One region of the Escherichia sp. TC-EC600-tetX4 genome, then DNA from elsewhere that is predicted to be linked to it. Evidence: predicted binding sites of a transcription regulator. Region 1 holds the regulator's gene; the other holds the start of a gene.
What was found. Region 1 encodes Fur, which represses iron uptake genes when iron is present. Its sites were predicted from a motif close to ATAATAATGAGAACNACTATCAA; they were not measured.
Positions count from the first base shown of each region.

Region 2: zupT (zinc transporter ZupT) is a predicted target of Fur. The motif match lies at 3,125-3,147, and genes of this name have one in related genera.

Region 1 is NZ_CP079924.1:3,164,732-3,172,629, forward strand. It holds gene pgm (phosphoglucomutase (alpha-D-glucose-1,6-bisphosphate-dependent)) at 1-794, opposite strand, end outside; gene seqA (replication initiation negative regulator SeqA) at 820-1,365, opposite strand; gene ybfF (esterase) at 1,550-2,314, shown strand; gene ybfE (LexA regulated protein) at 2,454-2,747, shown strand; gene fldA (flavodoxin FldA) at 2,887-3,417, shown strand; gene uof (fur leader peptide) at 3,627-3,713, shown strand; gene fur (ferric iron uptake transcriptional regulator) at 3,706-4,152, shown strand; gene chiQ (ChiQ/YbfN family lipoprotein) at 4,236-4,562, opposite strand; gene chiP (chitoporin) at 4,612-6,018, opposite strand; gene glnS (glutamine--tRNA ligase) at 6,595-7,898, opposite strand, start outside.
Region 2 is NZ_CP079924.1:698,515-706,412, reverse strand. It holds gene tolC (outer membrane channel protein TolC) at 1-241, shown strand, start outside; gene KXD89_RS03415 (DUF1190 family protein) at 389-1,060, shown strand; gene KXD89_RS03410 (glutathionylspermidine synthase family protein) at 1,066-2,226, shown strand; gene ygiD (4,5-DOPA dioxygenase extradiol) at 2,264-3,052, opposite strand; gene zupT (zinc transporter ZupT) at 3,195-3,968, shown strand; gene yqiD (protein YqiD) at 4,026-4,196, opposite strand; gene ribB (3,4-dihydroxy-2-butanone-4-phosphate synthase) at 4,458-5,111, opposite strand; FMN riboswitch at 5,215-5,363, opposite strand; gene ubiK (ubiquinone biosynthesis accessory factor UbiK) at 5,485-5,775, shown strand; gene KXD89_RS03380 (fimbrial-like protein) at 6,059-6,610, shown strand; one part of gene KXD89_RS03375 (IS3-like element IS2 family transposase) at 6,832-7,147, shown strand; one part of gene KXD89_RS03375 (IS3-like element IS2 family transposase) at 7,147-7,898, shown strand, end outside.

The sequences.
Region 1 (7,898 bases):
GTTTGATCGACCTGATCGTTAACGATAGTCAGGTTGAGGTTGTAATACTCGCCAATACGCTTCCAGTATTCGATACCGGAACCGCCCAGCGGATCAACGCCCAGCGTCAGGCCCGCTTTCTGAATCGCGGCCATATCAACGATATCGGCCAGACCTTCCACGAACGGCTGCACCAGATCCTGCTCTTTCACATGACCGGATGCCATCGCTTCGTCGAGGGAGATACGCTTCACGCCTTTCAGGCCATCGGCCAGCAGTGCGTTGGCCCTGTCTTCCACCACTTTAGTGACGTTGGTATCAGCCGGGCCACCATTTGGCGGATTGTATTTGATTCCACCATCTTCCGGCGGGTTATGGGACGGTGTAATCACGATACCGTCTGCCAGCGGGCCACCTTTTTTATTGTGAACCAGGATGGCATTGGAAACGGCAGGCGTCGGGGTGAAGCCATTGTTTTCCTGCACAATGACATCAACGCCGTTCGCTGCCAGCACTTCCAGAACGGAAATGAATGCAGGTTCGGACAGGGCGTGAGTATCTTTACCCACATAGCAAGGGCCAGTGATGCCGTTTTTCGCACGTTCTTCAGCAATTGCCTGAGCGATCGCCAGAATGTGCGGCTCGTTAAAGCTGTGGCGCGCTGCACTGCCACGGTGACCGGAAGTACCGAATTTCACCGCGTGCTCCGCATTCCCTGCTTCTGGTTTCAGTACATAATATTGCGCCGTCAGTTGGGCGACGTTAATCAAATCACTCTGTTGTGCAGGTTGGCCTGCACGATTGTGGATTGCCATTGCTTTGTCCTTTGTCTGCAACGTTTTAGATAGTTCCGCAAACCTTCTCAATCAATTCCGCCGGGAATTGCATCGACTGCATGATGTGTTCGATCATGCTGCATTTACGGCCGGTGTTGGTGTTGGTGATCACCCAATACGGCGTGCCTGGCACATGTTTCGGCTTGGTCTGATTACCATTTTTCAGCAGCGTTTGTTCATCTGCCGCAAAGTAAACGCGTGTACGACCGTGCAACGATTCCGTTGCTTCGGCAAACGCCTGGGCGTCAAGAGAATATAGTGTAGACAACAGCAGCATAAAGCGATTGACCGCTCGCTTTTGCTCTGCGTATTCATCCGAAAGCAGAAGTTCACGCATTGCGCGAACCTTGTCTTTAATCGTTTTGACCGGCTTCGCTTCGACGATAGCAGGTGACGCAACGCGAACCTCTTTCGTCACCGGAGCAGCAGGCTGTGATGCGGCGGAAAATTTCAACATACGCCGTAAAATGTCGGATGCGCTCTCGCCGATATGCTTAGTGTGGCTGGCAATATAGCTGTAGAGTTCATCATCAACTTCAATCGTTTTCATCTTAATCCAGTGCAGTGTCTTAGCTGAATACAAGTCGCCAGGAGTATATGAATAAATCCCGGCAGCGGATAGCGTCAAGCCTGGCTTGCAGAAAAACTCGGAATAAACCTTATTTGTTGCAGCCCTGTGGCACAATGGTCAACATAATACCCTAACCCGACAACGCGAAAAAAAGAACTTTGCCATGAAATTGAATATCCGCGCGCAAACTGCACAAAACCAGCACAATAATTCTCCCATCGTTCTTGTCCACGGTCTGTTTGGCAGCCTCGACAACCTTGGCGTACTGGCTCGCGATCTGGTAAACGATCACAATATCATCCAGGTTGATATGCGTAACCACGGTCTTTCACCGAGAGATCCGGTAATGAATTACCCGGCGATGGCGCAGGATCTTGTTGATACTCTGGATGCACAGCAGATCGACAAAGCAACATTTATCGGTCACTCCATGGGCGGTAAAGCGGTAATGGCACTTACTGCACTAGCCTCCGATCGCATCGATAAACTGGTGGCGATCGATATCGCGCCGGTCGACTATCACGTACGCCGTCATGATGAGATTTTTGCGGCTATCAACGCGGTCAGTGAATCGGACGCACAAACTCGCCAGCAAGCAGCAGCAATAATGCGCCAGCATCTTAATGAAGAAGGGGTGATTCAGTTTCTGCTGAAATCTTTTGTTGACGGGGAGTGGCGCTTTAACGTGCCGGTATTGTGGGATCAGTATCCGCATATTGTAGGTTGGGAGAAAATCCCGGCATGGGATCACCCTGCCCTGTTTATCCCTGGCGGCAATTCTCCGTATGTTAGCGAGCAGTACCGTGATGATTTACTGGCTCAATTTCCACAGGCACGGGCGCATGTGATTGCAGGCGCGGGTCACTGGGTCCATGCTGAAAAACCGGATGCGGTATTACGCGCTATCCGTCGCTATCTCAATGATTAACGCAACTGATTAAAAACCCAGCGTCCGCGTCGCTTTCCGCGCGTGGGCGTTGGCGTGACTCATCGCGCTGATGTATTATGGCGCGCTATCCATCCGGGCAGAGGCCTGGCTGATTGTTTCCCCCGAAGTCACCAAGATCATGGCCAAAGAACAAACGGACCGTACGACATTAGATCTGTTCGCGCACGAGCGTCGACCGGGACGACCGAAAACTAATCCGCTTTCGCGCGATGAACAGCTGCGTATTAATAAACGCAACCAGCTAAAACGCGACAAAGTACGTGGCCTTAAGCGTGTCGAACTGAAGCTGAACGCGGAAGCTGTCGAGGCGCTGAACGAGCTGGCGGAGTCGCGCAATATGAGCCGTAGCGAACTGATCGAAGAGATGTTAATGCAGCAACTGGCGGCGCTGCGTAGTCAGGGCATCGTTTAAATTTCCACTTTCATGTAGCACAGTGTGCAGTCCTGCTCGTTTGCTGATTCCGCAAGACTGCCTGTTCTGCTATGATTGCCTTTATCCGTGGGCAATTTTCCACCCCCATTTCAATAAGTTTCAAGAGGTTATTTCACTCATGGCTATCACTGGCATCTTTTTCGGCAGCGACACCGGTAATACCGAAAATATCGCAAAAATGATTCAAAAACAGCTTGGTAAAGACGTTGCCGATGTCCATGACATTGCAAAAAGCAGCAAAGAAGATCTGGAAGCTTATGACATTCTGCTGCTGGGCATCCCAACCTGGTATTACGGCGAAGCGCAGTGTGACTGGGATGACTTCTTCCCGACTCTCGAAGAGATTGATTTCAACGGCAAACTGGTTGCGCTGTTTGGTTGTGGTGACCAGGAAGATTACGCCGAATATTTCTGCGACGCATTGGGCACCATCCGCGACATCATTGAACCGCGCGGTGCAACCATCGTTGGTCACTGGCCAACTGCGGGCTATCATTTCGAAGCATCAAAAGGTCTGGCAGATGACGACCACTTTGTCGGTCTGGCTATCGACGAAGACCGTCAGCCGGAACTGACCGCTGAACGTGTAGAAAAATGGGTTAAACAGATTTCTGAAGAGTTGCATCTCGACGAAATTCTCAATGCCTGATGTGATGCGGCGTAGACTCATGTCTACGCCGTATTAATAGATAATGCCAATCAAAATAATTGCTACAAATTTGTAACTTTTGCTGTTGTACCTGTACAATGTCCCGGTGTTCAAGTGGCCTTGCCGTTGTAAATGTAAGCTGTGCCACGTTTTTATTAACAATATTTGCCAGGGACTTGTGGTTTTCATTTAGGCGTGGCAATTCTATAATGATACGCATTATCTCAAGAGCAAATTCTGTCACTTCTTCTAATGAAGTGAACCGCTTAGTAACAGGACAGATTCCGCATGACTGATAACAATACCGCCCTAAAGAAAGCTGGCCTGAAAGTAACGCTTCCTCGTTTAAAAATCCTGGAAGTTCTTCAGGAGCCGGACAACCATCACGTCAGTGCGGAAGATTTATACAAACGTCTGATCGATATGGGTGAAGAAATTGGTCTGGCTACGGTATATCGCGTACTGAACCAGTTTGACGACGCTGGTATCGTCACCCGCCACAATTTTGAAGGCGGTAAATCCGTATTTGAACTGACACAGCAACATCACCACGATCACCTGATCTGCCTCGACTGCGGCAAGGTTATCGAATTTAGTGATGATTCCATCGAAGCGCGTCAGCGTGAAATTGCCGCAAAACATGGCATTCGCCTGACTAACCACAGTCTCTATCTTTACGGTCACTGTGCCGAAGGCGATTGCCGCGAAGATGAACATGCGCACGAAGGCAAATAAGCCAGCCTGAACGAGAAAAGCCAACCTGCGGGTTGGCTTTTTTATGCAAGGGAAATAAGAAAAGCGAGAGTTACAGCTCTCACTTATTTGTTATTACTGCGTATTTCCTGCCAGACTTTATCACAATCGGCTTTCACCGCCTGATCATTTCCGGTTTGCGTTGCACGCAGACACTGCTGATAATCCAGTACGCGTACACTTTCCTGGTCGGCAAACTGCTGATGTTGTTTCTCTTTCTTCAGCACGTTTAACACGCTCTGGCAGGCTTCAATTTTTTCTGGCGAACCTTGTGCGGTGTTGATACAGGCGCTGTATGCCTCTTTCAGACGACTGTCTTCCTGTGGCGCGGTTGATTGCGCACAAGCTACCAGCCCCGATGCCATTATGGCGATGAGAATCAGTTTTTTCATAGCAAATTCCTCAAACGTGCGGCAGGCACAAAACCTGCCGCGTCGGGCATCAGAAGATGGTGAATGGTGCGATTACCATAAATTTCACGTCACGCTCATCCTGGAAGATGTTGCCGTAACCACCGCCCCAGCTTGGGATGTCGGAGTGGTTGTCGTATTCGGTGAAATGCAGTTTGAACATCGTGCCTTTGGCGCGACCGTCCTGAATGGTATAGACCGCATCCAGGCTGTAGGCAGACTCTTCAATAGTCCGGTTTTTGTCGTAGTACGCATCCGGATTGCTCTGCCAGGTCGCAGGTTTAGCATCCCATGCGTAAACGTAGGAAGCGCCGATGGCGAAGCCTGGAAGATTCCAGTTTTTCAGGTCATACATCGCACCGAAGAAGACCGCTTTTTCGCCGTTGGCGTTGAAGTCAGAACGGTTATCCCACCAGATATCCAGGCGACCGTTTGAGGAAGCGTAGGTTGGAGTCATACGTTGCAGGAAGTATCCCTGCTGACCGTCAGCCTTAACCCAGGTGCCTTCGAGGCGCAAATCCACTACGTCAGCCGCCCGGTAACCAAAGGTCAACGCTTGCAGCCAGGCGGTGCCGTCATAAAGGTCGTTGACGCTGCGATCGTCAACTTTATCTCGGGTACCGTAGAACTGGTAGCTGGTGGTTAACGGGCTACCGGCGATATCAAATTTGTAGCTGGCTTTGGCAAAATATTGATCGATATACCCTTCCGCCTGACCAAATGCCGCTTCCAGTACGAAGTTATTTTTGAAGTCGTATTTCGCCCCAAAGGAGTGCAGATAATCAACTTTGGTGGTTTTATCGTTCTGATAAAACTCATCCATTTCCAGATGCCACGGCGCTTTGTATTCGTTGGTCCACATGTAGGAGAAACTCAACGCACCAGCATCGCCGTAATCAAAATTCGCCCCGGCTTCCGCCCCCTGATAAGTACCTGGCATAAAGCTCCAGTGCGGCGCTAACAGCGTTTGACCAGTTGGCTGAATGTAACCTGCCCTCGCCCAAACCGGACCGTATTTAAATTTGGCCGCAGCTTTATACAGGCTTATACCGCTTTTGTCGCCGGACCAGTCTTCGTCATAGGCTTTATTACTTTTTGAAAACGCGATTTCGTTCGGGTGGGAGCTGTCGCCGTTTTCCGCCATTTCAATCGCCGTAAACGCAGCAATATCAAGGCCGAACATATCAGCAGCATAACCGGACTGAAAATCGAGGTTGGCATTCCAGGTGGAGTGAGAAAGGTTGGTTTTGTATTTGTCGCCGTCGGTAACATCTTTACGGTCGCGTTCACGCTGCCAGTAATAGATACCGCCGGTTAAGGTTGAATCGTCGATGAATCCTTCGGCGCGAGCCTCCGGCATTGCCATAAAGCCCGACATTGCTGTAACACCGGCGATAGCCAGCGCCAGCGTACTACGTTTGCCACTAAACGTACGCATGGGTTAATCCTCTTTGACGTATAAATTGCTGCACCAAAGGTGAACAGCGAAAAAATAAAAATTAAAAAAGTAGCGTTGAGAAAAGTCTCGCTGACTACAGGAACAGACTATTTTTCGCGACGCGAATTATCAATCTCTTTCTGTAACCAGAATGTAAGAACATGAGCAACCGCACATATTTTGATGATTTTTGTTACAAGGCTTAAGTTTGCGGTTGAAAGGCTTGCAGAAGAATAAAAGCGTGAAATTCCAGCAAGATGAAAGCGGTTACATTTTATTTAATTATGTTTTGTTATTTTAAATTTATTTTATGGATAAATTGCGAAGCGGAATTAATTCGCGAAGAAAAGCAGAAAAAACGCCGCTGAACGCGGCGTTTTGGATTGTTTGCTGTTTCTTGCCGGATGCGGCGTGAACGCCTTATCCGGCCTACAAAAGCACGCAAACTCAATATATTGCAGAGATCATGTAGGCCTGATAAGCGTAGCGCATCAGGCAATTTAGCGTTTGAAACTGTTTGTCTGTTCCTTGCCGGATGCGACGTAAACGCCCCATCCGGCATAGCGAAACTTAAAATTACTCGCCTACTTTCGCCCAGGTATCACGCAGCCCAACGGTGCGGTTAAATACCGGTTTTTCCGCCGTAGAATGGCGGCTATCGAGGCAGAAGTAACCTTCACGCTCAAACTGGAATGCTTTACCCGCAACCGCATCTTTCAGCGACGGTTCAGCAAAGCCCTGTTTGATCACCAGCGATTCCGGGTTAATCACCGACAGGAAATCATCCGCAGCACCTGGGTTAGGCACGCTGAACAGACGGTCATACAAACGGATTTCAACCGGCAGCGCATGTGCCGCGCTCACCCAGTGAATAACACCTTTGACTTTACGACCATCTGCCGGATCTTTGCTTAAGGTATCGGCGTCATAAGTACAGAAGATGGTGGTGATATTACCTTCGGCATCTTTCTCGACGCGTTCTGCCTTAATCACATAAGCATTACGCAGACGCACTTCTTTACCCAGCACCAGACGTTTGTACTGCTTGTTAGCTTCTTCGCGGAAATCGGCGCGATCAATCCAAATCTCACCGCTAAACGGCACCTGACGGCTGCCCATTTCCGGTTTGTTCGGATGGTTCGGCATGGTAACCATTTCGCCTTCGCCCTGATAGTTTTCGATAACCAGTTTCACCGGATCGATAACCGCCATTGCGCGCGGCGCATTTTCGTTGAGATCTTCACGGATGCAGGATTCCAGCGACGCCATCTCAATGGTGTTGTCCTGCTTGGTCACGCCGATGCGTTTGCAGAACTCACGAATAGAAGCCGCAGTGTAACCACGACGACGCAGACCGGAAATGGTCGGCATACGCGGGTCATCCCAGCCTTCAACGTGCTTGTCGGTCACCAGCAGGTTCAACTTACGCTTGGACATCACGGTGTATTCCAGATTCAGGCGCGAGAACTCATACTGGCGCGGGTGAACAGGAATCGTGATGTTGTCCAGTACCCAGTCGTACAGACGACGGTTGTCCTGGAACTCAAGCGTACACAGAGAGTGCGTAATACCTTCCAGGGCATCGCTGATGCAGTGGGTGAAGTCGTACATCGGGTAGATGCACCACTTGTTGCCAGTCTGGTGGTGTTCAGCAAATTTAATACGGTACAGCACCGGATCGCGCATCACGATAAACGGTGAAGCCATGTCGATTTTCGCACGCAGGCAGGCTTTACCTTCTTCAAAACCACCGGCACGCATTTTTTCGAACAGCGCCAGGTTCTCTTCAACGCTGCGGTCGCGGTACGGGCTGTTTTTACCCGGTTGCGTCAGGGTGCCGCGGTATTCGCGGATCTGTTCCGGCGTCAGTTCATCAACGT
Region 2 (7,898 bases), 2.1 Mb from region 1:
CTACCTGATTAATCAGCTGAATATTAAGTCAGCTCTGGGTACGTTGAACGAGCAGGATCTGCTGGCACTGAACAATGCGCTGAGCAAACCGGTTTCCACTAATCCGGAAAACGTTGCACCGCAAACGCCGGAACAGAATGCTATTGCTGATGGTTATGCGCCTGATAGCCCGGCACCAGTCGTTCAGCAAACATCCGCACGCACTACCACCAGTAACGGTCATAACCCTTTCCGTAACTGATGACGACGACGGGGCTTCGGCCCCGTCTGAACGTAAGGCAACGTAAAGATACGGGTTATCTGCCGCATTCTTCCCCCTTCTCGCTTCAATTTCGACCAGCCATCCTCTATTCTGATGGGTATTTACCACTGGTCCCGGAAGACAAAAATGAAACGGACAAAATCCATACGCCACGCATCGTTCCGCAAAAACTGGAGCGCACGCCATCTGACACCAGTCGCTCTCGCGGTTGCCACTGTTTTTATGCTGGCTGGCTGTGAAAAGAGTGATGAAACAGTGTCTCTCTATCAAAATGCTGACGACTGTTCAGCTGCAAACCCAGGCAAAAGCGCCGAATGTACCACCGCGTACAACAATGCGCTGAAAGAAGCCGAACGTACTGCGCCGAAATACGCCACCCGTGAAGACTGTGTTGCTGAATTTGGTGAAGGTCAGTGCCAGCAGGCACCAGCCCAGGCTGGCATGGCACCAGAAAACCAGGCGCAGGCCCAGCAATCCAGCGGGAGTTTCTGGATGCCGCTGATGGCCGGTTACATGATGGGGCGTCTGATGGGCGGCGGCGCGGGATTTGCACAGCAGCCGCTGTTCTCCTCGAAAAACCCAGCCAGTCCGGCTTACGGTAAATATACCGACGCGACGGGTAAAAACTATGGCGCAGCCCAGCCAGGCCGCACCATGACCGTACCGAAGACGGCAATGGCACCAAAACCGGCGACCACCACTACCGTTACCCGTGGCGGTTTTGGTGAATCTGTTGCCAAACAAAGCACTATGCAGCGTAGTGCAACCGGTACCTCTTCTCGTTCAATGGGTGGCTGATACCGATGGAAAGAGTCAGTATTACCGAGCGCCCGGACTGGCGTGAGAAAGCCCACGAATACGGTTTCAATTTTCACACCATGTACGGCGAGCCGTACTGGTGTGAAGATGCTTACTACAAGTTGACCCTCGCCCAGGTTGAAAAGCTGGAAGAAGTCACCGCCGAACTGCACCAGATGTGCCTGAAAGTGGTGGAAAAAGTGATCGCCAGCGATGAGCTGATGACCAAATTCCGCATTCCAAAACACACCTGGAGTTTTGTGCGCCAGTCATGGCTGACGCACCAGCCATCGCTTTATTCGCGTCTTGATCTGGCGTGGGATGGCACTGGTGAACCTAAACTTCTGGAAAATAACGCCGATACGCCAACGTCACTATACGAGGCGGCGTTCTTTCAGTGGATCTGGCTGGAAGATCAGCTTAACGCCGGTAACTTGCCGGAGGGCAGCGACCAGTTTAACAGTCTGCAAGAAAAACTGATCGATCGCTTCGTTGAGCTGCGTGAACAGTATGGCTTCCAGTTGCTGCATCTCACCTGCTGTCGCGACACGGTGGAAGATCGCGGAACCATTCAGTATTTGCAGGACTGCGCAACGGAAGCTGAAATTGCTACTGAGTTCCTCTACATCGATGATATCGGGTTAGGTGAAAAAGGTCAGTTCACGGATTTACAGGATCAGGTAATTTCCAACCTGTTCAAACTGTATCCGTGGGAATTTATGTTGCGTGAGATGTTCTCAACCAAGCTGGAGGATGCAGGCGTACGCTGGCTGGAACCGGCGTGGAAGAGCATTATCTCCAACAAGGCACTTCTACCGCTACTGTGGGAGATGTTCCCGAATCACCCGAACCTGCTGCCCGCTTATTTTGCGGAAGATGATCATCCGCAAATGGAAAAATATGTGGTTAAACCGATCTTCTCCCGTGAAGGCGCAAACGTGTCGATCATTGAGAACGGCAAAACCATTGAAGCAGCGGAAGGTCCGTATGGCGAAGAAGGGATGATTGTTCAGCAATTCCACCCGTTACCGAAATTCGGCGACAGCTATATGCTGATTGGTAGCTGGCTGGTGAACGATCAACCCGCCGGAATTGGCATTCGTGAAGACCGTGCATTGATCACCCAGGATATGTCTCGGTTTTATCCACATATTTTTGTTGAATAAGCCACGATACCGGATGGCACTCGCCATCCGGTAATTGTTAGCCTATCTGCACCGACAGCATACTCAGGCTGCCCATTTCTATACCCTCAACCGGAATGGTAATTGGCTCCTGCCCATCCCACGCACCTAACACATACAACAACGGCAAATAATGCTCTGGCGTTGGGTTCGATAACGTGCCACCTTCATGGTCGAGGTAATTCACCAGAGGATGTTGTTCCACTGGCCCTTGCCACGTCAGATTCGCTTTCACATACTCATTAAACGACGTCGCCCACGGATACGGTGAACTATCACCGTGCCACTTCACTGTGCGCAGGTTATGCACCACGTTACCGCTGGCGACCAACATTATTCCTTCATCTCGCAGCGCTGCCAGTTTGCGCCCCATTTCGAAATGCCAGGCGGCAGGTTTGCTACTGTCGATACTCAACTGCACCATCGGGATATCAGCGTCAGGATACATCTTAATCAGCACGCCCCACGAGCCGTGGTCAAAGCCCCAGGCTTCTTTATCCAGCGTCACCGGGATCGGCGCTAACAGCTCAACCAGACGCTGTGCCAGCGCAGGCGAACCCGGAGCAGGATAATGCGTATCGTACAGCGCCTGCGGGAAGCCACCAAAGTCATGAATCGTGGGCGGCGTCTCCATCGCGGTCACTCCTGTTCCACGGGTAAACCAGTGAGCCGAAACCACCACAATCGCTTGCGGGCGTGGCAATGTCATCCCCAACTTCTGCCAGCTGCGGGTATACAAATTATCTTCCAGCACGTTCATCGGACTACCGTGACCTAAAAACAATGCTGGCATACGTGTTGAAGACATGATGATATCCTTAACTAAAGGTGTCATTTTGATATCCTCACAATACGCTTGTTCGGCGGAGTAAGAACCCGGATAACAATGATGATGATCATCAGTTATTTTGACGATCTGCCTGAAGGTGAAGATTTATAAGGAGTTGTCGATGTCAGTACCTCTCATTCTGACCATACTGGCGGGGGCAGCCACGTTTATTGGCGCGTTTCTCGGCGTTCTCGGGCAAAAACCCTCGAACCGCTTACTGGCGTTTTCGCTAGGTTTTGCGGCGGGGATCATGTTGCTCATCTCATTAATGGAAATGCTTCCTGCCGCACTAGCAGCTGAAGGAATGTCGCCTGTGTTGGGTTATGGAATGTTTATCTTCGGTCTGCTTGGCTATTTTGGCCTGGACCGCATGTTGCCACATGCTCATCCGCAGGATTTAATGCAAAAATCGGTGCAGCCGTTGCCAAAATCGATCAAGCGCACAGCCATTCTGCTCACTCTCGGCATCAGTCTGCATAACTTCCCGGAAGGGATTGCCACCTTTGTCACGGCGAGCAGCAACCTGGAGCTGGGATTTGGCATCGCACTGGCCGTCGCGTTGCACAATATCCCTGAAGGTCTGGCAGTGGCAGGCCCGGTTTATGCGGCAACGGGGTCTAAACGCACCGCGATTCTGTGGGCGGGGATTTCTGGACTAGCAGAAATTCTTGGTGGTGTGCTGGCGTGGTTAATCCTCGGTAGCATGATTTCCCCGGTGGTCATGGCGGCAATCATGGCGGCGGTTGCAGGAATTATGGTGGCGCTCTCGGTTGATGAATTAATGCCGCTCGCCAAAGAGATTGACCCTAATAATAACCCCAGCTATGGCGTACTATGTGGAATGTCAGTGATGGGATTCAGTTTAGTGCTGCTACAAACGGCGGGAATTGGTTAAAAACAACATCAGAAGTTGTCCAGCGCATGGACAACTTCTGCCAGCTTCACGAAAGCCTTATTCTACCTTTTCGGCTGTCTCTTCTCTCGTACTGTTTAAGTATTTGTTCCGCGCTTCAAGCAGTGCGTCTCTGTCCTGGCGAAACGCCCGACAATAACGTTTCAAATGCAGGAAATAACCCACCACAACCAGAGCAATCAATACAATCCAGTACCAGGCGATAAACATCCTTTTACCCTTAATATTTAACAATACTAAACATTTAGCGTATAAATTTCACATATCCTTTTTCGGATATATTCATATGGTCGCATAATAACGGAACAATTATATGATTTTGATCATAATGAAAAAGAATGCCTGATATTAATGAAATTTTCTCATAGAAAGAGAAGCGGAATTAACATCTTGCATAGCAGGGAAAAATAAAAACCGAAGCCTGCTACAACTTCGGTTTCTTGATTAAGGCAGTAAATTAAGCAGCGGTTTTCAGCTGGCTTTACGCTCATGTGCCTGACGGTATGCCACCAGGTCTTCAATAGTCACGAGCGCCATATTGTGTTTATTGGCAAACTCAATACACTCTGGTGCACGCGCCATCGTGCCATCGTCATTAGTCAGCTCACACAGTACACCAGCCGGTTTAAAGCCTGCCAGCGTCATCAGATCAATAGTTGCTTCAGTATGACCGCCACGCGTCAGTACACCACCTGCCTGAGCGCGAAGTGGGAAAACGTGGCCAGGACGATTCAGATCTGACGGTTTTGCGCCATCGGCAATCGCTGCGCGAACGGTCGTAATACGGTCAGCGGCAGAAACACCGGTAGTCACACCTTCAGCTGCTTCAATGGTCACGGTAAAACCGGTGCCATAGGCGCTGGTGTTATTTTCTACCATCATTGGCAGATCGAGTTGTTTACGGCGATCTTCAGTAATGCACAGGCAAACAATACCGCTACCGTGGCGAATGGTCAGCGCCATCTGCTCAACAGTCATGGTTTCTGCCGGGAAGATCATATCACCTTCGTTTTCACGGTCTTCATCATCAAGCACCATTACACCGCGTCCTTCACGCAGCGCAGCCAGTGCATTTTCAACACGTTCGAAAGGCGTACCAAAAGAGGAAAGTAGCGTCTGATTCATGGTAAAAAAACCTCACTAAAATTATGGTTACCAGAATCAGGGCAGTCTTAGGAGTGGCGGCATATAGCCAAAATAACGTGAGCGGGTCCATGCCCGACAGAATCGTTACTCTCTCCCATCCGGACTCTAACCGTCGGCCCCGGAATTACACCGGATCTGCTGTCCTTTGAGTTCGCACCCAAAGCGCTCGCGGGCTTTCAACTGAGTTGATTTACCGCCGGTGGGGAATTTCGCCCCGCCCTGAGAATAAGCGGATTCACTATAACGCTAATGATTAGCGGCAGCAACGCATAGCTTCACATAATTCTGGTTTATGACTTACCCTTATCGCACTACAATGGCACTCAACACCTATCAGTACAGGGAAACTACAATGATTGACCCGAAAAAAATTGAGCAAATCGCTCGCCAGGTTCACGAATCAATGCCTAAAGGAATCAGGGAGTTCGGGGAAGATGTGGAGAAAAAAATCCGCCAAACCCTACAAGCGCAGCTGACGCGCCTCGACCTTGTAAGCCGTGAAGAGTTCGACGTCCAAACGCAAGTCCTGTTACGGACTCGTGAAAAACTGGCGCTGCTTGAACAAAGAATCAGCGAACTGGAAAATCGCAGTACTGAGATCAAAAAGCAGCCAGATCCAGAGACTCTCCCCCCAACGCTGTAAACATTCGTCTTTAATGCACTGTAAATTATGAATTAATCCTCTAATTTATAGTGCTTTCTATTACCTTATCGCGTAATCCCATTCAGAAAACCATCACAAAAATGAATGAGTACAATTGAAAGTATAATTGCAATGTATTTTTTAAGTTTTACTTAATCGATATTTAGATAAACTAATTTTATAAAAAACACAAAATAAAATATCATATTTCAATGATTAGTAGTCCTTAAATAACAGTTACTAATCATTCTCTTTTCTACTTATCTTTATATAAAGGAATATTATGTCCGCTTTTAAAAAGTCACTTCTTGTTGCTGGCGTAGCAATGATTCTTTCCAATAACGTGTTTGCTGATGAAGGTCACGGTATTGTTAAATTTAAAGGTGAAGTTATCTCTGCTCCATGTTCTATTAAACCAGGTGACGAAGATTTAACTGTAAATCTGGGTGAAGTAGCAGATACCGTACTGAAAAGCGATCAGAAATCTTTGGCTGAACCTTTCACTATTCACCTGCAGGACTGCATGCTGAGTCAGGGTGGAACTACTTATTCAAAAGCGAAGGTTACTTTCACTACAGCAAATACCATGACGGGTCAGTCTGATCTTCTGAAAAATACCAAAGAAACTGAAATCGGCGGCGCCACTGGCGTTGGCGTACGTATTCTGGACAGCCAGAGCGGCGAAGTAACTTTAGGTACTCCGGTAGTAATTACGTTCAACAATACCAACAGCTATCAGGAACTGAATTTCAAAGCTCGTATGGAATCCCCAAGCAAAGATGCCACCCCGGGCAACGTTTACGCTCAGGCTGACTACAAGATTGCTTACGAGTAATCGCATTTGGCCGGGTTCGCCCGGCCACATCATTAACGGATTAATGATAAGTGGATCAGATGTATAAAAAATTAAAATTAACCACAATAAGCGAATTGATTAAAAATATTTATTGTTCATTATCCGTTATTAGACTGGCCCCCTGAATCTCCAGACAACCAATATCACTTAAATAAGTGATAGTCTTAATACTAGTTTTTAGACTAGTCATTGGAGAACAGATGATTGATGTCTTAGGGCCGGAGAAACGCAGACGGCGTACCACACAGGAAAAGATCGCAATTGTTCAGCAGAGCTTTGAACCGGGGATGACGGTCTCCCTCGTTGCCCGGCAACATGGTGTAGCAGCCAGCCAGTTATTTCTCTGGCGTAAGCAATACCAGGAAGGAAGTCTTACTGCTGTCGCCGCCGGAGAACAGGTTGTTCCTGCCTCTGAACTTGCTGCCGCCATGAAGCAGATTAAAGAACTCCAGCGCCTGCTCGGCAAGAAAACGATGGAAAATGAACTCCTCAAAGAAGCCGTTGAATATGGACGGGCAAAAAAGTGGATAGCGCACGCGCCCTTATTGCCCGGGGATGGGGAGTAAGCTTAGTCAGCCGTTGTCTCCGGGTGTCGCGTGCGCAGTTGCACGTCATTCTCAGACGAACCGATGACTGGATGGATGGCCGCCGCAGTCGTCACACTGATGATACGGATGTGCTTCTCCGTATACACCATGTTATCGGAGAGCTGCCAACGTATGGTTATCGTCGGGTATGGGCGCTGCTTCGCAGACAGGCAGAACTTGATGGTATGCCTGCGATCAATGCCAAACGTGTTTACCGGATCATGCGCCAGAATGCGCTGTTGCTTGAGCGAAAACCTGCTGTACCGCCATCGAAACGGGCACATACAGGCAGAGTGGCCGTGAAAGAAAGCAATCAGCGATGGTGCTCTGACGGGTTCGAGTTCTGCTGTGATAACGGAGAGAGACTGCGTGTCACGTTCGCGCTGGACTGCTGTGATCGTGAGGCACTGCACTGGGCGGTCACTACCGGCGGCTTCAACAGTGAAACAGTACAGGACGTCATGCTGGGAGCGGTGGAACGCCGCTTCGGCAACGATCTTCCGTCGTCTCCAGTGGAGTGGCTGACGGATAATGGTTCATGCTACCGGGCTAATGAAACACGCCAGTTCGCCCGGATGTTGGGACTTGAACCGAAGAACACGGCGGTGCGGAGTCCGGAGAGTAACGGAATAGCAGAGAGCTTCGTGAAAACGATAAAGCGTGACTACATCAGTATCATG